DNA from 3 places in the Rhizobium sp. 10N427 genome. Region 1 is predicted to be linked to each of the others. Evidence: predicted binding sites of a transcription regulator. Region 1 holds the regulator's gene; each other region holds the start of a gene.
What was found. Region 1 encodes PhoB, which activates phosphate uptake and scavenging genes when phosphate is short. Its sites were predicted from a motif close to TGTCATNNANCTGTCAT; they were not measured.

Region 1 (6,684 bases):
ATGGAAACGGACGAAGGCGAGCTCTTCGATGTCGAGATACCCGCCTTCTCCCTGGATTCACCCGGCCTTCTCAGAGTGCTGAACTGACCGTCATTCGGCCGGCTGCAGCTCTGCCGGCTCGAAACGATAGGTGGTCGAGCAGAATTCACAGGTGACGGCGATCTCGCCGTTCTCCTGGCTGGCCTCGATCTCCTCCGCCGAAAAGCCCTTTAGAACGCCGCCGATTTTTTCACGTGAACAGCTGCAGCGGTCGTAGACCTGTTTGGCCTCGAAAACGCGAACACCGCGCTCATGGAACAGGCGATAGAGAAGCCGCTCGGTTCCGACCAGCGGATCCGTCAGCTCGTCGGCGTCGATGGTCTCGACCATGGCGCGGGCTTCTGCCCAGGCGTCATCTTCCTTCAGACCTTTCGAAATTTCATCGCCGTCTCCGCCATGCAGATCCGGCTGGCGCATGCGCTCGGGCGCTTCCGGCAGGAACTGGGCGACAAGCCCCCCTGCCCGCCAGCGATGCCGCGGCTTGCCGCTGCTGTCGCGGTCGAGAAGTTCGGCAGCCGCCAGACGGACGCGCGTCGGGATCTGTTCGGATTGGCGGAAATAGACGCCGGCAATATCCTCGAGCGAGGTACCGTCGAGTTCGACGATGCCCTGATAGGGCTGGCTGAACTTGCCCTGATCGATGGTGAACGCCAGCACGCCCTTGCCGAGCAGCTGCTCGGGTTCGGTCTGGCCGTCGGCGATCGCCTGATCGAGCAGCGCATGATCGAAACGCGCATAGGCGCGCACGTTCTCCGGTGTCGCAAAATCGGCAACAAGCAGGTCGACAGGGCCATCGCCCTTGGTCTGTACCGTGAACTTGCCTTCGAATTTCAGCGACGTGCCGAGCAGAACCGTCAGGACCACGACTTCGGCCAGAAGCCGGGCGACGGGTGCGGGATAGTGGTGGCGCTCAAGGATGGCGTCGAGCATCGGGCCGAGCTGGACGGCGCGGCCACGCACATCCAGGCCTTCAACCTGAAATGGGACGACGTGATCATCGCCGGCGAAATGAAGCTCGTTGAGAGCGGCGGCTGTGTCTGCCATGGTCTTACTCCTAGTCGTCAGAGCGGCAGACCAAGCTGTCTTCCCGCTCGCGCGGCCACCAAGCCATCAGGCCGGATGTGGCGTCCAATATGGTTCAGATCGCGCCCAGGCACCATGCAAGAATCGATTTCTGCGCATGAAGACGGTTTTCCGCTTCATCGAAGACCACGGATTGCGGGCCATCGATCACATCGTCCGTCACTTCCTCACCACGATGAGCCGGCAGGCAATGCATGAACAATGCATCCTTGCCTGCTTTCGCCATCAAAGCCTGATTGACCTGATAGGGCTGGAAGACGTTGTGACCGCGAGCCCGATGTTCCTGATTCATGGAGACCCAGGTATCGGTTACCACGCAATCGGCGCCTTCGACCGCACGGTCGGCATCATGGCTGAGCATGATTTCGGCGCCCTCATTGCGGGCCCAGTTCAGATAGTGATCCTTCGGCTCGGAACCAAGGGGGACAGCCATGTTCATGCGGTAGCCGAAACGGGCAGCTCCTTCGACCAGCGAATGCAGCACGTTGTTGCCGTCGCCGGTCCAGGCGATCGTCTTGCCCTTGACCGGGCCGCGATGCTCTTCGAAGGTCATGATGTCGGCCATGATCTGGCAGGGATGCGTATCATCCGTCAGCGCATTGATCACCGGTACCGTTGCGTGTTCGGCAAGCTCCAGCATGCGGTGATGCTCGGTGGTGCGGATCATGATCGCGTCGACATAGCGCGACAGAACCTTGGCCGTGTCGCCGATCGTCTCGGCGCGGCCGAGCTGCATCTCGGTGCCCGAGAGGAACAGCGTCTCGCCACCCAGCTGGCGCATGCCGACATCGAAGGAGACGCGCGTCCGTGTGGAAGGCTTTTCGAAGATCATCGCCAGCATCTTGCCGGCCAGCGGCTTGTCGCCCTTGCCTGCTTTGAACGCCTGCTTGCGCAGCATCGCGTCGTCCATGATGACGCGCAGATCGGCAGAGCTCATCGCCGAAAGATCGAGGAAGTGTTTGGGGGAAGCCATGTCGTCCTTACCTGTTTGCCCCGGAAGGCATCTATCCGTTCAAGCCGTCTTCTTGGCCTTCGATGCGCGAATGCTTTCGGCAGCCTGCTCAATGCGGGCAAGACCCTCGCGGGCCTCCTCGGCAGTGACGACCAAAGGCGGCAGCAGGCGCACGACATTGTCACCGGCGGGCACGCCAAGCAGGTGGGCGCCGCGGATGGCAGCCAGGAGTTCAGTCGAGGGAACGGCGGCCTTGATACCGAGCAGCAAGCCCTCGCCGCGGATATCCTCGATCACATCGGGATAGCGGTCCTTGAGCGATGCGAGGCCCTGGCGGAAGACCAGAGCCACATCACGGACATGTTGCAAGAAGCCTTCGGCAAGGACGATGTCGAGCACGGCGCCGCCGACGGCCATGGCCAGCGGATTGCCGCCATAGGTCGAGCCGTGGGTGCCGGCCTTCATGCCGGACGCAGCTTCCGCCGTTGCCAGGCAGGCGCCGAGCGGGAAGCCGCCACCGATGCCCTTGGCGACAGCCATGATGTCAGGGGTCACGCCGGACCACTCATAGGCAAAGAACTTGCCGGTACGGCCGACGCCCGTCTGGACCTCGTCGAGAATGAGCAGCAGGCCCTTCTCGTCGCAGAGCGCGCGCAGCGCCTTCATGAACTCTGTGGTCACCGGGCGAATGCCACCCTCGCCCTGAACCGGCTCGATCAGAATACCTGCGGTCGCATCGGTGATTGCGGCGCGCACAGCGTCGATATCGCCAAAGGGCACCTGGTCGAAGCCAGGGGCCTTGGGGCCGAAACCTTCGAGATACTTCTCTTGCCCGCCGGCAGCGATCGTCGCCAGCGTACGGCCGTGGAAGGCGCCTTCGAAGGTGATGATATGGAAACGCTCGGGATGGCCCTTCGAATACTGATAGCGGCGTGCGGTCTTGATCGCGCATTCCAGGGCTTCCGCGCCGGAATTGGTGAAGAACACCTTGTCGGCGAAAGTCGCCTCCGTCAGCCGCCTGGCGAGCTTTTCCTGCCCGGGGATTTCATAGATGTTGGACAGGTGCCAGACCTTGTCGGCCTGCGCCTTCAGGGTATCCACGACATGCGGATTGCTGTGGCCGACCGAGGTCACGGCAACGCCGGCACCGAAATCCAGATATCGTTCGCCGCTTTCGGTAATCAGCCACACGCCCTCACCTCGCTCGAACCGCAATGGGGCACGAGAATAGGTATCATATAGCGGCGCGGCTTCAGCCATGGCGCGGTCTCCTGTCAGCGTTACGGGCAACCGGACTCCGGCTAAAAACCAGGTCCGAAAAATTAAAAATGCCGCCTTTCGGCGGCGACTGGCACTATTTACTTTTCGCACTGCAATGTCAACAAAACTGCGGCTTTCGTGGCTTCTGAGAGACGCTCAAGCAATGTCGCGTTTTATCAACAGCTAATGTTGCAGAAATGACTCTCAGGGGAAGCAAGTTGGGGAAAACCCCGAATTCGATTCATCCGGATTCCTGCGACTCTTGTCACGGAGTCAGCCTCACACTAGGTTAAAACTCAATTACTAGACTGCATGCGGCGGAACTAGTCACCAAAATTAGTCAAGCGTTTCTTGTGCCGGATTCGTCCGGGGCAAACAGTGAGGGATTCTGCCTTCGCAACGCTTAAACGGCGGAGACACAGGGCATGAACTGGACAGACGAGCGGGTCGAGAAACTCAAGAAACTGTGGTCCGAAGGGCTGAGCGCGAGCCAGATCGCTGCCCAGCTTGGCGGCGTCAGCCGTAACGCCGTTATCGGCAAGGTTCACCGTCTGGCGCTGCCGGGCCGTGCGAAGGCCGGCGGCAACGCCACGGCTGCGCGCGCTCCCAAGCGTACGGCGGCAGCACCCCGCGCCCCAACCTACGCATCGCGTCTGGCGACGACCCGTACGGTCACCCGCCAGCAGGGCGCGACGATGCTGAAGGAAGAGATCGAGATCGACGTCATGGAGGAGATGGAATACCGTCCCGCCAAGAACGTGATCGTCCCGATTTCCCGCCGTCTCGGCCTGACGGAGCTCACCGAGCGCACCTGCAAGTGGCCGGTCGGCGATCCCTTGAAGGACGATTTCCACTTCTGCGGCTGCGAAAGCCCGGATTCTTCGCCTTACTGCACCTACCACCAGCGCCTGGCCTACCAGCCGGTCAACGAGCGCCGCAGGGCAGCAGCCCGGGCAAACTGAGCCGGGTAAGCACAAACGAAAAACGGGCCTCGCGGCCCGTTTTTTTGTGGTCTCAATTCCGAAAGCTTCAAGCTTCCATCGAATATCCAGCGCCGCGAACGGTGCGGATGACATCCTGCATGTTGGAGAAGTTCAGCGCCTTGCGCAGACGGCCGACATGGACATCGACGGTGCGCTCGTCGACATAGATGTCGTGACCCCAGACGCCGTCCAGAAGCTGCGAGCGCGAGAAGACGCGGCCGGGAGAGGCCATCAGGAATTCCAGCAGGCGAAATTCGGTCGGTCCGAGACGGACTTCGCGGGTCTTGCGATGAACGCGGTGCGTCTCGCGGTCGAGTTCGATATCGCCGCATTTCAGCACGGTCGACAAAACCTCGGGCTTGGCGCGGCGCAGCATCGCCTTGACGCGTGCGACGAGCTCGGGCGTCGAGAACGGCTTGACGACATAGTCGTCGGCACCGGTCGAGAGGCCACGAACGCGTTCGCTTTCCTCGCCGCGCGCCGTCAGCATGATGATCGGCAGGCGCTCGGTCTCCGGGCGCATGCGCAGCCGGCGGCAAAGCTCGATGCCTGATACGCCAGGCAGCATCCAATCAAGGATAAGAAGGTCCGGCGTCCGCTCCTGAAGGCGGATTTCCGCCTCATCGCCGCGCAGGATGGTGTCGACCTCGAAACCTTCGGCTTCGAGATTGTAACGAAGAAGCACGCTCAGTGCTTCTTCGTCTTCAACGACTGCAACTCTCGGGATCATTCTGTTCTGTCTCCTGAGGCCCGGTCCGGATATTATTCCGTGACCGCGCCGACGGTGTTGGCGGTGTCGTCCTTCGGACGCTCGCCCTCCGGCTGGGCGCCGGTCGCCATGTAGTAGATGGTTTCTGCGATGTTGGTGGCGTGGTCGCCGATGCGCTCGATGTTCTTGGCACAGAACAGAAGGTGTGTGCAGCTGGTGATGTTGCGCGGATCTTCCATCATGTAGGTCAGAAGCTCGCGGAACAGCGAGGTGTACATCGCGTCGATTTCCTCGTCGCGCTCGCGGATCGACTTCGCCTTATCGGCAGCGCGCGTCGTGTAGACGTCGAGCACTTCCTTGAGCTGGACGAGCGCCAGTTCGGAGAGATGCTCCAGGCCGCGGCCAAGCTTGCGCGGAACGCCGGTGCTCTGCACGGCGATGACGCGCTTGGCGGTGTTCTTGCCGAGATCGCCGACGCGCTCGAGGTCGGCAGCGATGCGGATCGAACCCATGATCTCGCGCAGGTCCGACGCCATTGGCTGGCGGCGGGCGATGGTGACGATCGCCTTGTCGTTGATCTCGCGCTCGGCGTGATCGAGGATCACGTCGTCGGAGATGACCTTCTGCGCCAGTGCGCCATCGCCGTTGACCAGCGCGCGCACAGCGTCGGAGACCATCTGTTCCGCCAGACCGCCCATTTCGGAGATGCGGCGGGTCAGGAACTTCAGATCTTCGTCATATGCAGAAAAGATATGTGTCGATGCCATGGGAAATGTCCTTGAGTGTCTCTATCGGAAGTCGTGACGCCAAAGATCAGCCGAAGCGGCCCATGATGTAGTCCTGGGTGCGCGGATCGTCCGGATTGGTGAACATCTTGTCGGTGTCGTTCTCCTCGACGAGGTTGCCGAGGTGGAACATGGCGGTGCGCTGCGAGACGCGGGCCGCCTGCTGCATGGAGTGCGTCACGATGACGATCGTGTAGCTTTCGCGCAGCTCGTGGATCAGCTCCTCGACCTTTGCGGTGGCGATCGGGTCGAGCGCCGAGCAGGGTTCGTCCATGAGGATGACTTCAGGGCTGACGGCGACGGCGCGGGCGATGCAGAGGCGCTGCTGCTGGCCGCCGGACAGGCCGGTGCCGGATTCATGCACGCGGTCCTTGACCTCGTTCCAGAGGCCGGCGCGCTGCAGGCTGGTCTCGACGATCTGGTCCATGTCGGCCTTCGACTTGGCGAGACCGTGAATGCGCGGGCCGTAGGCGACGTTTTCATAGATCGTCTTCGGGAACGGGTTCGGCTTCTGGAACACCATGCCGACGCGGGCGCGAAGTTCGACGACGTCGATATCCGGATCGTAGATATCATCGCCATCGAGCGTGATCTTGCCGGTGACGCGGCAATTGTCGATCGTATCGTTCATGCGGTTCAGGCTGCGCAGGAAAGTGGACTTGCCGCAGCCGGACGGGCCGATGAGCGCAGTCACGGTGTTTTCGCGGATGTTCAGCTTGACGTCGAAGAGAGCGCGCTTTTCGCCGTAATAGACGGAAACGTCCTGGCCGATCATCTTGTAAGGGATGCTGTTCATCTTCTGGTCCAGAGCCTTCTCAACTGCTGCTTCTGTCAACATGTTCATGGGTTTCTACTCCGTTTACCAGCGGCGCT
Region 2 (6,684 bases), on a different contig from region 1:
AAGAAACTGCACGGTGATCTGAAGGCGACCTCGATCTACGTCACCCATGACCAGATCGAAGCAATGACGCTCGCCGACCGCATCGTCGCCATGCATGGCGGCGTCGTCCAGCAGGTCGGCAGCCCGCTCGAACTCTACGATCGCCCGGCCAATCTCTTCGTCGCCGGCTTCATCGGCTCGCCCGGCATGAATTTCCTGGAGGCAAGCTACGAGAATGGTGGCGCAAAGCTGAAGGATGGCACGGTCGTCCCGCTGCTTTCGCCGCTGTCGCTTGCCAATGGCTCGAAGATCACCCTCGGCATCCGCCCGGAACACGTCGTCATGTCCTCAGGCGGCGCCGGCATGAGCGCCGATGTCGAACTCATCGAACCCACAGGCTTCGGTATCATCCTGCACCTGTCGCTGCACGGCCTGCCATTCAAGGTCTTCACGCTCAACCGCGAAGCGCTGACTGCAGGACCGAAGGTCAACGTGACCTTCCCGGCAGAGCATCTGCATATCTTCGATGAGGCAGGCAACCGGGCGAGCTGAGGCCGCTCGCTGCTCTTGCAGTTGCAGCTCCGAGACGCATGTTGCACTCTCCGATTTTGAGTAATCGGAGAGTTCGATGCTTTTGGCGCAGATATCCGACATCCATGCGACTCCGGGTTCTGAAGGCCTCGACCGGCTGGCCAAGGTTGCCGAGTGGCTCCACGGTCTGCGACCAGATCTCCTCGTCATCACGGGGGATCTCGTCGATGATGATTGGCAGGAGGGCTACAAGACGATCGGCGCTATTTTGCGGACCATGAGTTGCCCCGTGCATGTCATCCCCGGAAACAGCGATTGCCGGGACATGATGCATCAAGAATTGGTGGAGTTCTGTGCCGCCAGCCAGCCGATGCATTTTAGCCGTGATCTGGCAGGTCTGACATGCCTGGGGCTCGATGTCACCGTGCCCGGGGCTAGCCACGGAGACGCAGCTCCGCACTGCGATTGGCTGCAGCGCGCGCTGGAGCCAGGGCGTCCGTCCGTCATCTTCATGCATCAACCACCCATCGAGACGGGTATCGTGCCGTTGGACGCGGTGATGTGCCGAAATTCGGATGCGTTTGCAGAGGTTCTCGAAAACGCGGGCTCGGGTGTGCTGGCGGTAGTCTGCGGCCACGTCCATCGGCCGATTTCTGGCAGAATTGGCAGAACACCGGTCTATATCTGTGGTTCTCTTTGCGAGCCCAATCCGCTTGTGCTTGGCAGCCGGTCAGCGCCTCTGCTGACCGACGCCCCTTCTTTCGCGGTTTGCGAGATCGATCGGGGACATTTTCGCCACCATACGATCTCGCTCAGCGTCCGGACTTAGCTCCGCAGCCCCGGCGCTTCCTGGCCGGTGCGCTCGACATATTCGGTATAGCCGCCGCTATACTGGTGGATGCCGTCCGGCGTCAGTTCCAGCACCCGATTGGAGAGTGCTGCCAGGAAATGGCGGTCGTGCGAGACGAAGAGCATGGTGCCTTCGTAATCGGCGAGCGCCTTGATCAGCATTTCCTTGGTGTCGAGGTCGAGGTGGTTGGTCGGCTCGTCGAGAACCAAGAGGTTCGGCGGGTCGAACAGCATCTTGGCCATGACCAGACGCGCTTTTTCGCCGCCGGAGAGAACGCGGCACTTCTTCTCGACATCGTCGCCCGAGAAACCGAAGCAGCCGGCGAGCGCGCGCAGCGGCGCCTGGCCAGCGAGCGGGAAGGAATCTTCAAGCCATTCGAGAACCGTGCGCTCGCCGTCGAGGATATCCATGGCGTGCTGGGCGAAATAGCCGAGTTTGACGCTGGCGCCGAGCGCCACGCTGCCCTGATCCGGTTCGGTTGAGCCGGTGACCAGCTTCAGCAGCGTTGATTTTCCGGCGCCGTTGACGCCCATGATGCACCAGCGCTCCTTGCGGCGGACCATGAAGTCCAGGCCTTCATAGATGCTGCGGCTGCCGTATTTCTTGTGCACGTTCTTGATGTTGATGACATCTTCGCCCGAGCGCGGCGCCGGCAGGAATTCGAAGGCGACGGTCTGGCGGCGGCGCGGCGGCTCGACGCGTTCGATCTTGTCGAGCTTCTTCACGCGGCTCTGCACCTGTGCGGCATGCGAGGCGCGGGCCTTGAAGCGCTCGATGAACTTGATTTCCTTGGCAAGCATCGCCTGCTGGCGTTCGAACTGCGCCAGCTGCTGCTTTTCGTTCTGCGCCCGCTGGTTCTCGTAGAAACCGTAGTCGCCGGAATAGGTGTTCAGCGAACCGGCGTCGATCTCGATGATCTTAGTGACGATGCGGTTGAGGAATTCGCGGTCGTGCGAGGTCATCAGCAGCGCGCCGTCATAATTCTTCAGGAAGTCCTCGAGCCAGATCAGGCTTTCGAGATCGAGATGGTTCGACGGTTCGTCGAGCAGCATCACGTCGGGGCGCATCAAGAGGATGCGGCCGAGCGCCACGCGCATCTTCCAGCCGCCCGAAAGCGCGCCGACATCGCCGTCCATCATTTCCTGCGTGAAGCTCAGGCCATCGAGCACTTCGCGAGCACGGCCTTCAAGCGCGTAGCCGTCAAGCTCCTCGTAGCGAGCCTGCACTTCGCCATAACGCTCGATGATGGCATCCATCTCGTCCATGCGGTCGGGGTCGGACATCGCCGCCTCGAGATCGCGCAGCTCGGCAGCGACTTCGCTGACCGGGCCGGCACCTTCCATAACTTCGGCAACGGCGCTGCGGCCGGACATCTCGCCGACATCCTGGTTGAAATAACCAACGGTCATGCCCTTTTCGACAGAGATCTGCCCTTCGTCGGGGATTTCCTCGCCGGTGATCATCCGGAACAGCGTCGTCTTGCCGGCGCCGTTCGGGCCGACGAGACCGATCTTCTCGCCCTTGTTCAGGGCGGCTGACGCCTCGATGTAGAGAATGCGGTGGCTGTTCTGCTTGCTGATATTTTCGATGCGGATCATGGAGGAGCGGGTACCTGAAAAGTTGTTGCGGCGCGCTTATCATGCGCCGCAGCATTTGTCGCGATTTTCCTTCCGCCAAGGTCTCAGAAGACCTGACGGAGGATGACGAAGAGCACGAAGGCGATGGCGATCGAGGCGGGCAGGGTGAGCACCCAGGCCATCAGCATGTTGCGCACGGTCGACCACTGAAGGCCCGAGCCGTTCGCCGCCATGGTTCCGGCAACGCCCGACGACAGAACGTGTGTCGTCGAGACCGGCAGACCGAAATGATCGGCCGCGCCGATCGTCACCATGGCGACGACTTCGGCAGCGGCACCCTGTCCATAGGTCAGGTGCGTCTTGCCGATCTTCTCGCCGACGGTGACGACGATGCGCTTCCAGCCGACCATGGTGCCGAGCCCGAGTGCGATGGCGACCGCGATCTTCACCCAGAGCGGGATGAACTTCGTCGCATTGTCGACGGCCTTGTGATAGCCGGTCACCGCCTGCAGGTCGGCATCATCCATCGGCAGCAGCTTCTGTTTGTCGATCAGCTTCAGCGCTTCACCGATCAGATAAATGTCGTTGCGCACGTTGCCGACGAGATTGGTCGGAACCGCTTCCAGCGTCGGGAAGGCGGCGACTTCGGCGCTTGTCTGGTGGATATATTGCTGCAGGGCAGGGGTCGTCGCATCCGTCCAGGTCTTGGTCTTCACGGCATTGCTGACCTCGGCCTTGTAGTCGGTGACGATGACGCCGGGCTTCACATATTTGCCGAGCGCCGTTTCCACCTGTGCGGAGGCCTGCTTGTAGGCTTCCAGGTAGTTGACATCAGGCGTGCGGTTCAGCGCGAAGGCCGTCGGCACCAGGCCGATCAGGATCAGCATGATGAGACCCATGCCCTTCTGACCGTCGTTCGACCCGTGGGCGAAGCTGACGCCGGTGCAGGTGAAGATCAGGATGGCGCGGATCCAGAGCGGCGGCGGCCGGTTGCCCTTCGGCTCCTCGTAAAGCTCTTTCTTGCGAACGAGAAACTTCATGACGACGAGCAGGATCGCCGAGAGGCCGAAGCCGATCAGCGGCGAGATCAGCAGCGACAGGCCGATATTGGTCGCCTGCGACCAGTCGACACCGCTGGTGGCGCTGCCTGCCGGGGCCAGGAACTGGTTGGCAAGGCCGACGCCGATGATCGAGCCGACAAGCGTGTGCGAGCTTGAGGACGGCAGGCCGAGATACCAGGTGCCGAGGTTCCAGACGATGGCGGCGATCAGCAGGGCGAAGACCATCGCCAGACCGGAGCCGGAGCCGACCTGCAGGATGAGCTCGACCGGCAGAAGCGCCAGGATACCGAAGGCAACAGCGCCCGACGAAGTCAGCACGCCGAGGAAGTTGAAGAAGCCGGACCAGATGACCGCCAGTTCGGCGGGCATCGAACGGGTGTAGATCACGGTCGCCACGGCATTTGCCGTGTCGTGGAAGCCGTTGACGAACTCGAAACCGAGCGCGATCAGCAGCGCCAGTCCGAGCAGGATCCACGGAACGGCGGCGGCGGCTTCCGTCAGGTCGCGGCCGAGCGCATAGGCCACGTATCCGAGGCCGACGAGAAGAATGAGCAGAAAGACCGGTATGAACCATTTGCCCGCACTCGACGAGTGCAGCGGATGGCTACCGGACTGAGGCATTGGGTGATCGGGGGCGATATCAGCCATGTCCTTGTCCTTTCATGGAAAAGCAGCCAAGGCTACGTCCCGCCCATGAAGCTTGCATGACACAACTTTTCGGTAACGCGGCCCTGCGGCCTCGCGCATCTGCGATTGTCACATTACTGTCGTCAAACCCTGTTGATGTGGCGCCGATCAAAGGGACAGGACCATGACTCAGGAAGAAATCGACCAGCTCCGCCGCATCAAGGACGAGATTGCAGACAGTTTCGACGAGGAACTGGAAATGCAGATGGAGGAAGACCGGCTTGACGACCTCGTTGCCGAGAACCTTCCAGGCGGCATCGAAGACGTGTTGGAGCGGAAAACCTATTTCCGCGAACTCTTCCGCCTCCAGCATGAGCTGGTGAAGCTGCAGGACTGGGTGCAGCACAAGAAGCTCAAGGTCGTCGTGCTGTTCGAAGGCCGCGATTCCGCCGGCAAGGGCGGGGCGATCAAGCGCGTCACGCAGCGCCTCAATCCGCGCGTCTGCCGCGTCGTCGCTCTTCCTGCGCCGACCGAGCGCGAGCGGAACCAGTGGTATTTCCAGCGCTATACGCCGCATCTTCCGTCAGCCGGCGAAATGGTGCTGTTCGACCGCAGCTGGTATAACCGTGCCGGCGTCGAGCGCGTCATGGGCTTCTGCACCAAGGACGAGCTGGAAGAATTCTTCCGCTCGGTACCGGAATTCGAGCGCATGCTTGTTCGCTCAGGGATCATTCTCGTCAAATACTGGTTCTCGATCACCGACGAGGAGCAGGAATTCCGCTTCCGCATGCGTATCCAGGATCCGCTGAAGCAGTGGAAGCTGTCGCCGATGGATCTCGAAAGCCGCGTGCACTGGGAAGAATACACCAAGGCCAAGGAGGAGATGCTCGACCGGACCCATATTCCGGAAGCGCCATGGTGGGTGGTCCAGGCCGTCGACAAGAAGCGGGCGCGCCTCAACATGATCGCCCATCTTCTGCAGCATATCCCCTACGCGGATGTGCCGAAGGACAATATCGTCCTGCCGCCGCGCGTGCGCCACGACGACTATTCGCGCATACCGGTTCCGCCTGAGATGTACGTGCCGGAAATCTATTGAATGTGCCTGAGCGGGCGGTCGCACCGCCCGCAGCCGTCATCCTCGGCGCTGTGCCGAGGATCCAACGATCCCCTACGTCAGCCGTTGCAGATGCTCGGGACAAGCCCGAGCATGACGAAGTGAGGGTCAGCCCTTCCTGAACAGTTTCCAGCGCGTCGGCCGGAAGGCGATGTGCTTGCTGTCGAGGACTTCGGTCTGCGACGGCGGAACTTCCAGCTCGATATGCTGGTGCCCCTTGCCGATATCGATTTCGATATGCCTTGTTCCCGCAACGCGGCGGCTGGAGGCGAGCGTGCCGGGGATTCCGCCGCGGTTCGCGTCCAGCAGTTCGATATCGTGCGGGCGGAAATAAAGCTGCGCCTCGCCATCCGGCTCGCCATCTGCCTTCAGGCCGAGCGTCCGGCCCTCGAACAGGATGTCGCCGCCGACGATCTTGACGTTCAAACAGTTCGACTGGCCGACGAAACCGAAGACGAAGGGCGAATTCGGACGGTCGTAGACCTCATCCGGCGTGCCGACCTGCTCGATCGCACCCTGGCTCATGACGACGACGCGGTCTGCCAGCTCCATCGCTTCGTCCTGATCGTGGGTGACGAAGACGGTGGTGTGGCCAGTGCGGTCGTGGATTTCCCGCAGCCACTTGCGCAGATCCTTGCGCACCTGGGCGTCGAGCGCGCCGAACGGCTCGTCGAGCAAAAGCACGTTCGGTTCGACCGCCATGGCGCGGGCGAGCGCCACGCGCTGACGCTGGCCGCCGGAAAGTTGGGCCGGATAGCGCTTTTCGAGGCCTGAGAGCTGCACGAGATCCAGCAATTCGAGCGCCCTCTTGCGGATTTCGGCCTTCGGCGGACGGCGGGCGCCGTCACGCACCTTGAGGCCGAAGGCGACGTTGTCGAGCACCGTCATGTGGCGGAACAAGGCATAGTGCTGGAACACGAAACCGATATTGCGTTCCTGCAC
Region 3 (6,684 bases), 330 kb from region 1:
GGTCCGCACACCCGCCGTCGCCCCGGTGACGATGCCGGCGCCGCGTCTGGCCGCTGCAAAGCCTGCTGTCGCCAAGGTCGATGCATCCGGTTACGAATTCCCGCCGAACGAGTTGTTGCAGCAGCCGCCGGAGCGGCTGGGCGAAATTATGACCCAGGAAGCGCTCGAGCAGAACGCCGGCCTCCTCGAAAGCGTGCTCGAAGATTTCGGCGTCAAGGGCGAGATCATCCATGTCCGTCCCGGCCCGGTCGTCACCCTCTATGAATTCGAACCGGCGCCCGGCGTGAAGTCATCGCGTGTCATCGGCCTTGCCGACGATATCGCCCGCTCGATGTCGGCTCTTTCGGCTCGCGTTGCAGTGGTGCCAGGGCGCAACGTCATCGGTATCGAACTGCCGAACCAGACGCGCGAAACGGTCTATTTCCGCGAGATGATCGAAAGCCAGGATTTCGCCAAGAGCAGCTACAAGCTGGCACTCGGCCTCGGCAAGACGATCGGCGGCGAGCCAGTGATCGCCGAGCTTGCGAAGATGCCGCATCTGCTCGTGGCCGGTACCACCGGTTCCGGCAAGTCCGTTGCCATCAACACGATGATCCTGTCGCTGCTCTACCGCATGTCGCCGGAACAGTGCCGCCTGATCATGGTCGATCCGAAGATGCTGGAGCTGTCCGTCTATGACGGCATTCCACACCTGCTGACCCCCGTCGTCACCGATCCCAAGAAGGCCGTGATGGCGCTGAAATGGGCGGTCCGCGAGATGGAAGAGCGCTATCGCAAGATGTCGCGTCTCGGTGTGCGCAATATCGACGGCTATAACGGCCGCGTGGCACAGGCCCGCGAAAAGGACGAGACCATCCACATTATGGTCCCCGTCGGCTTCGACAAGGGCACTGGCGCGCCGATCGAGGAGCAGCAGGAGCTGGACCTGACGCCGATGCCTTACATCGTCGTCATCGTCGACGAAATGGCCGACCTGATGATGGTCGCCGGCAAGGATATCGAAGGCGCGATCCAGCGTCTGGCGCAGATGGCACGTGCGGCCGGTATCCACCTGATCATGGCAACGCAGCGTCCCTCTGTTGACGTCATCACCGGCACGATCAAGGCCAACTTCCCGACCCGTATCTCCTTCCAGGTGACGTCGAAGATCGACAGCCGCACGATCCTCGGCGAGCAGGGTGCTGAGCAGCTGCTCGGCCAGGGTGATATGCTGCACATGCAGGGCGGCGGCCGCATCGCCCGCGTCCACGGACCCTTTGTATCCGATCTCGAAGTCGAAAAGGTCGTGGCACACCTGAAGACGCAGGGCCGTCCGGAATATCTGGATACGGTCACGGCGGGTGACGAAGAAGAAGAGGAAGCCGAAGACAGCGCCGTCTTCGACAAGAGCGCCATGGGCGCCGAGGATGGCGACGAACTCTATCAGCAGGCGGTCAAGGTCGTGCTGCGCGATAAGAAGTGCTCGACCTCCTACATCCAGCGTCGCCTCGGCATCGGCTACAACCGCGCCGCATCGCTGGTGGAACGCATGGAAAAAGAAGGTCTCGTCGGCCCGGCAAACCATGTCGGCAAGCGTGAAATCGTCTCGGCGCGGGGCGAGGGCGAGTAGGTATGCGACTGCAGCGCCGGTTTAACGGCGCTGCAATTCAGCTAGGCGCACCGTCTCGCGAACAAACTCCGTCTTTCCGCCGGTATAGTAATCCCAGTCGTCATCCGCCTCGCCCATCAGCCGCAGCTTCAGCGCGGCATAGGCGGCTGCCCTGTCAGAATGCGTCTTGAGATAATCGCGAAACAGGATGCGGTCGCGCAGCACGTGGTTCTCCAACGTGCAGAGATAGAGCCGCGTCCCATAGGAGCCTCGGCCGCTGGTGAAGGTCCAGCTCTGATCGCCGTATTTGTCGCCGTGATAAGTGTAGCCGGGCACCGCCTGCATCCGCTCGACGGCCGTGGCGACAATCTCCAGATCAGCAAAGGCCGCATGCAGATCGATCTTCGGCTTTGCCGCCAATCCAGGAACGGAGGTGCTGCCGACATGGTGGAACACCGGCGCCAACCCGGCGAACACCGGCGCGAGTTCGGCGCTCACCTGCGCAAAGAGATTCGGCCAGCTGTCATCGTAGGGAACAACGACGATGGCCATGGGATCTCCTTCGATCAGCCCACTTCCGCGAGGAAGCCGTTCAGCGTGTCGACGATCTTGCGTTCGGCCTCGGCCAGTGTCCCGCTATTGTCGAGATTGGTGACGTCGTAGTCGCCGCGAACCGTCAGCGAGCCGCGGGCAAGACGGGCCATGATGTCTTCATGGGTTTCGCGGCCGCGGGCTTCGAGGCGGCCTGCGAGCACCTCAGGCCGGGCCGTGACGTTGATCACCTTGAGACGGGGGAAGGCGGCCTGGAAGTGGTGCAAGGCCGAGCGTGAACCGTTGGCGATGACCATGTGTCCCTTGCCGAGCGCCACGGACACCTCAGCCGGAATGCCGTATTTCAGGCCATGCGCTTCCCACCAGACGGCGAAGCTGCCGGATTGCTCCATCGAGGCAAAGCCGGCATCCGATACCGAGAGATGGTCTTCGCCGCCGGCATCGCCATCACGGGTGATGACGCGGCGGACGAAATGCACGTCGGGACGGCTGCCGAAATGCTGGGCAGCGACGGCGATCAGCGTATCCTTGCCGGCGCCGCTCGGGCCGACAACGACGACCATGATGCCGCGTTCGCTGCCGGGAACGGCGTGGGGTTCGTGCGACGGGATCATGCGACACGGCGTCCTTCGCGCCAGACGGAACGGGTGACCGGCACGCCTTCGTCACGGAAGACGCGCACCAGATCGGCGCGCAGCCCCGTGGCGATCCGGCCGCGATCGTCGAGGCTGACGGTGCGGGCCGGCGTCGAGGTGACCATGGCGATCGCCTTCGGCAGCGAAATGGACTCGACCTCATCGGCGATGATGAAGGGCGCATAGAGCATGCTGAGCGGCACGTAATCGGAAGACAGCACATCCAGCACCCCGCGCTCGGCGAGATCGCGGGCGGCGATATTGCCGGAATGCGACTTGCCGCGCACGATGTTCGGCGCACCCATCAGCACGCTCATGCCGTGTTCATGCGATGCCTTGGCGGCGTCGAAGCTCGTCGGGAACTCGGCAAGGCGCACGCCGTTCTCGATCGCCTCGTCCACGTGATCGAGCGTTGCGTCGTCGTGACTGGCAATCGTGATGCCGCGTTCCTTGCAGATCTTGGAAATGGCGATGCGGTGGGGAGTAGAGTTGCGGGCGGATTCGGCAAGCCGCTTCTCGATGAATTTGGCGAACACCTCGTCGGAGAGGCCGCGCTTCTTCTGATAGTAGAAGATGTACTGGTCCATGGTCTGGAACTGCCGCTGGCCGGGAGCGTGGTCCATCAGCGAGACAAGACGGACATAGGGGTCGTTCTCGAAGTCGGCGAAATGCTCCATAACGTTGTCGGCCGAGACCTCGCAGCGCAGATGCAGCAGATGCTCGGCCCGCAGGCGGCCTTCCTGTTCGGCCTTCTGGATGGCGTCGGCCATGTCACGCATCTCGCCGCGATCGAAGCCGCCATCCTCGTCCGCGCCCATGCGCAGGCAGTCGAAGACGGTGGTGATGCCGGAGGTGACGATCTGCGCATCGTGCGCCTGAATCGCTGCCGTCTTGTGCCAGCGCAGGCCGGGGCGTGGCGAATAGTGGCCTTCGAGGTGGTCGGTATGCAGTTCGACGAGGCCGGGGAGCAGGTAGTCGCCCTCGAAATCCTCGCCATGGGCCGAGTTGCCCTCGGAAATGTCGGCGATCTTGCCGTCGCGGATCAGCAGCGAGCCGTGAAGGATGTCATCCTCGAGAATGATGCGGGCGTTGGAAAGCACGGTCTCTTTTGTCATTGCATCGTCTTTCAGCGTTTGGTGCCGGTAAACGGCAAAAGGCTATGAACCTTGAAATCGGCGCCGCGTGTCTCCTCGGTGAAGACGGCGATGCCGGAAATGGAAAGCGGACGTCCGGTGAAAGCGCCAAAACGCCGCTCCAGGATCGATTTCATCAGCGCCGAGCGCTCGTCCGGAACCTGGCCGGTCAGTGTCATGTGGAAGCCGAAATCGTCCATGACATAGGGGTAGCCCCAGCGCATCAGATTGGCTCTCTGGCTTTCCGTCAGCTTCTCCGGCTTGCGCCTGGCAATATCGGCCTCGGACAGGGCGGCACGCAGCGGCTCGAAGGACTTTACCACGCTTGCGGCAAAATCCTGAAGCGGCGGATGCAGCGAGCCGGGCACGAGTGCGAAGAACCGGCCAAGCTGGCCGAGTACCAGTTCGGGAATTTCAAAGGCCGAAGTGCGGGCCGCGAAGTCCTCGACCACGGCCATCAGGTCGCTCTCGGTCACCGAGGAAGCAAGCGCGAATGGCGCCTTGATTGTCGCGTGGAAGCCGTAGCGGCGCGGATCTGCGGTCAGTGTCAGCTGCTCTTCGGCAGGAAGCCTCGCCTCTTCGGGAGCCGGGTAAGTTTCATCGGAAAACGCATCGCGGCCAAGCCATTCGGCAGCCGCCCGCGTCAGGAAATCATCCTGCGGCGGCGTGAAATAGAGAGCGTATCGCAAAGGTCTTGTCCCGGGAAAACGTCAGAAACAGGGGTCGCAATGTCAGTGATTTGACCGCGGACTGCAAGCTCGTTCCCGGCTAAAAGATTTCCGTGACAGAATGATGATGACGCCGTGGCGCCATCATCTTTTTAATGTGTCTTGCTGCCCATCAGCCGGTGGCGAAGCGCGTTAGAGGCCATGTCGAACAGGAAGACGACGATCAGGATCAGGATGACCATATAAGCGACGTTCTCCCAGTTGGAGTTCGTGCGCATCGCTTCCCAGAGCTTCAGGCCGATGCCGCCGGCACCGACGGCGCCGATGATCGTAGCGCCGCGGACATTCGATTCCCACTGGTAGAGCGTCTGGCTGACGATGACTGGGACGATCTGCGGGATGATGCCGTAGCGATGCACGAGCATCGTTGAGGCACCCGTCGACTTGATGCCTTCGCGCGGCTTGTTGTCGATATTCTCTAAGCCTTCCGAATAGAGCTTTCCGAGCGTTCCCGTCTCCGTCAGGAAGATGGCGCCGGAACCGGCAAGCGGCCCGGGGCCGAAAGCACGCGTCAGGAACAGCGCCCAGATCAGCATGTCGACCGAGCGCAGGAAGTCGAAAAAGCGCTTGAGAACCTGGTTCAGCAAGCGGTTCGGCGTGATGTTGCGCGCCGCCAGGAAAGCCAGCGGGAACGCCACCAGCGAACCAAGCAGCGTGCCGAGGAAGGCCATGACGATGGTCTGGAAAAGCTTGGTCCAGACGTCGCCGTGCTGCCAGGCCGAATTGTTCCAGATATTGTCGAAGGCAAGCGAGATGTTCGACTGGCTGGGGTCGAGGCGCGGGCCTGAAACGATCAGGCTCAGAACTTCGCCGGCCGGCTTATCGAAGAAGGGCGAATGCGTGTCGAAGACGAAATTCGCCCAGCCGAGGAAACGCTTGCGCACCTTTACGCGGTCGGAGGCGATGCTGACGTCACCGGCAAAGCCGAGATCGGCAAGCACGTTATCGTCATAGACGGTCATCCAGGAAGGGACTTCGCCGACGACCTTCGGGGCGCCCGATGAGAGATCGACGGGAACGCTGATGCCGTGGGCATTGACTGTCGTCATCGCCTTGGTAACCACGACCGTGCGGTTCGTGCCGCTGACGAAAACGGTGACGCTGCCGGGCTCGTTCTTCACCCAATCAGGATGCGGGTCGTCGCCGAGCGGCGAGAAGCGTGGGTAGCGCGTCTCGATCGAGCCGTCCTCTTGAATGCGGAATTCGGGCTGTACGTCATAGCTCACCCACTGGCTGAGATAGATGCCGACGCGCTCCCAATGGGCTTCGGCGAGTAGCTTCGGCAGGTCGAAGAACCAGACGGCGTAGAGACCATAGAGCAGCGTCGCGATCACGATTAGCAGGGCGCCGAACCGCTGGCGGAACGAGCGGTGGAAATATTCGGGATAGCGCGCCTCGATCTCGTGCATCCGGTTTGCGTCGATCACCGTCATGGCAGGCCTCAATGTTGCAGAAGGAAAGCGTGCTCGCCGACCAGACGGCGGCGCAGCCATGCGGAGAACTGATCGACGGCAACGATCGTCGCGAAGAGCAACAGCACGAGAGCCACCGTCTTCGCGCCGAAGCCGCGCGAGATGGAAAGCTTCAGCTCCTCGCCGATGCCACCGCCGCCGACTGCGCCGATGATGGTCGAGGCGCGCACGTTGATCTCAAGGCGCAGCAGCGCATAGGAGGCGAAGTTCGGCATGACCTGCGGCATGGCGGCGAAACGGACGCGCTCCAGCCAGTTGGCGCCGACCGCCTTCATGCCTTCATCCGGCTTCATGTCGATATTCTCGACGACTTCGTAGAACAGCTTGCCGAGCGCGCCGATCGTGTGCAGCGACACGGCGATGATCGCGGCCACCGGACCGATCGACAGGATCGCGGAAAACAGGCCGGCGATGACGATCTCCGGAAAGGCGCGCAGGAATTCCATTACCCGCTTCGAAAACACCCGCAGCGGCCAGTTCCTGGTCAGATTGCGGGCGGCAAAGAAGCTTAGCGGCACCGCGAAGATGAAACCGATGATCGTTGAAACAAGCGCGACGTTGATCGTGATGATCATC

Region 2: a site for PhoB is predicted at 4,692-4,708, ahead of AC1DIJ_RS01075 (inorganic phosphate transporter). Genes of this name have one in related genera too.
Region 3: a site for PhoB is predicted at 4,690-4,706, ahead of AC1DIJ_RS11535 (DUF1045 domain-containing protein). Genes of this name have one in related genera too.

What each region holds. Positions count from the first base shown of each region.
Region 1 covers NZ_JBFTID010000004.1:20,928-27,611, forward strand. The annotation lists gene apaG (Co2+/Mg2+ efflux protein ApaG) at 1-87, shown strand, start outside; gene AC1DIJ_RS09845 (Hsp33 family molecular chaperone) at 91-1,083, opposite strand; gene argF (ornithine carbamoyltransferase) at 1,178-2,095, opposite strand; gene AC1DIJ_RS09855 (aspartate aminotransferase family protein) at 2,135-3,334, opposite strand; gene AC1DIJ_RS09860 (GcrA family cell cycle regulator) at 3,760-4,296, shown strand; gene phoB (phosphate regulon transcriptional regulator PhoB) at 4,364-5,047, opposite strand; gene phoU (phosphate signaling complex protein PhoU) at 5,080-5,793, opposite strand; gene pstB (phosphate ABC transporter ATP-binding protein PstB) at 5,840-6,655, opposite strand; gene pstA (phosphate ABC transporter permease PstA) at 6,671-6,684, opposite strand, start outside.
Region 2 covers NZ_JBFTID010000001.1:251,779-258,462, reverse strand. The annotation lists gene AC1DIJ_RS01090 (ABC transporter ATP-binding protein) at 1-531, shown strand, start outside; gene AC1DIJ_RS01085 (metallophosphoesterase) at 608-1,339, shown strand; gene AC1DIJ_RS01080 (ABC-F family ATP-binding cassette domain-containing protein) at 1,336-2,958, opposite strand; gene AC1DIJ_RS01075 (inorganic phosphate transporter) at 3,042-4,646, opposite strand; gene ppk2 (polyphosphate kinase 2) at 4,810-5,724, shown strand; gene AC1DIJ_RS01065 (sulfate/molybdate ABC transporter ATP-binding protein) at 5,851-6,684, opposite strand, start outside.
Region 3 covers NZ_JBFTID010000004.1:348,314-354,997, reverse strand. The annotation lists gene AC1DIJ_RS11555 (DNA translocase FtsK) at 1-1,609, shown strand, start outside; gene AC1DIJ_RS11550 (GrpB family protein) at 1,631-2,140, opposite strand; gene phnN (phosphonate metabolism protein/1,5-bisphosphokinase (PRPP-forming) PhnN) at 2,155-2,754, opposite strand; gene AC1DIJ_RS11540 (alpha-D-ribose 1-methylphosphonate 5-triphosphate diphosphatase) at 2,751-3,890, opposite strand; gene AC1DIJ_RS11535 (DUF1045 domain-containing protein) at 3,902-4,597, opposite strand; gene phnE (phosphonate ABC transporter, permease protein PhnE) at 4,729-6,069, opposite strand; gene phnE (phosphonate ABC transporter, permease protein PhnE) at 6,078-6,684, opposite strand, start outside.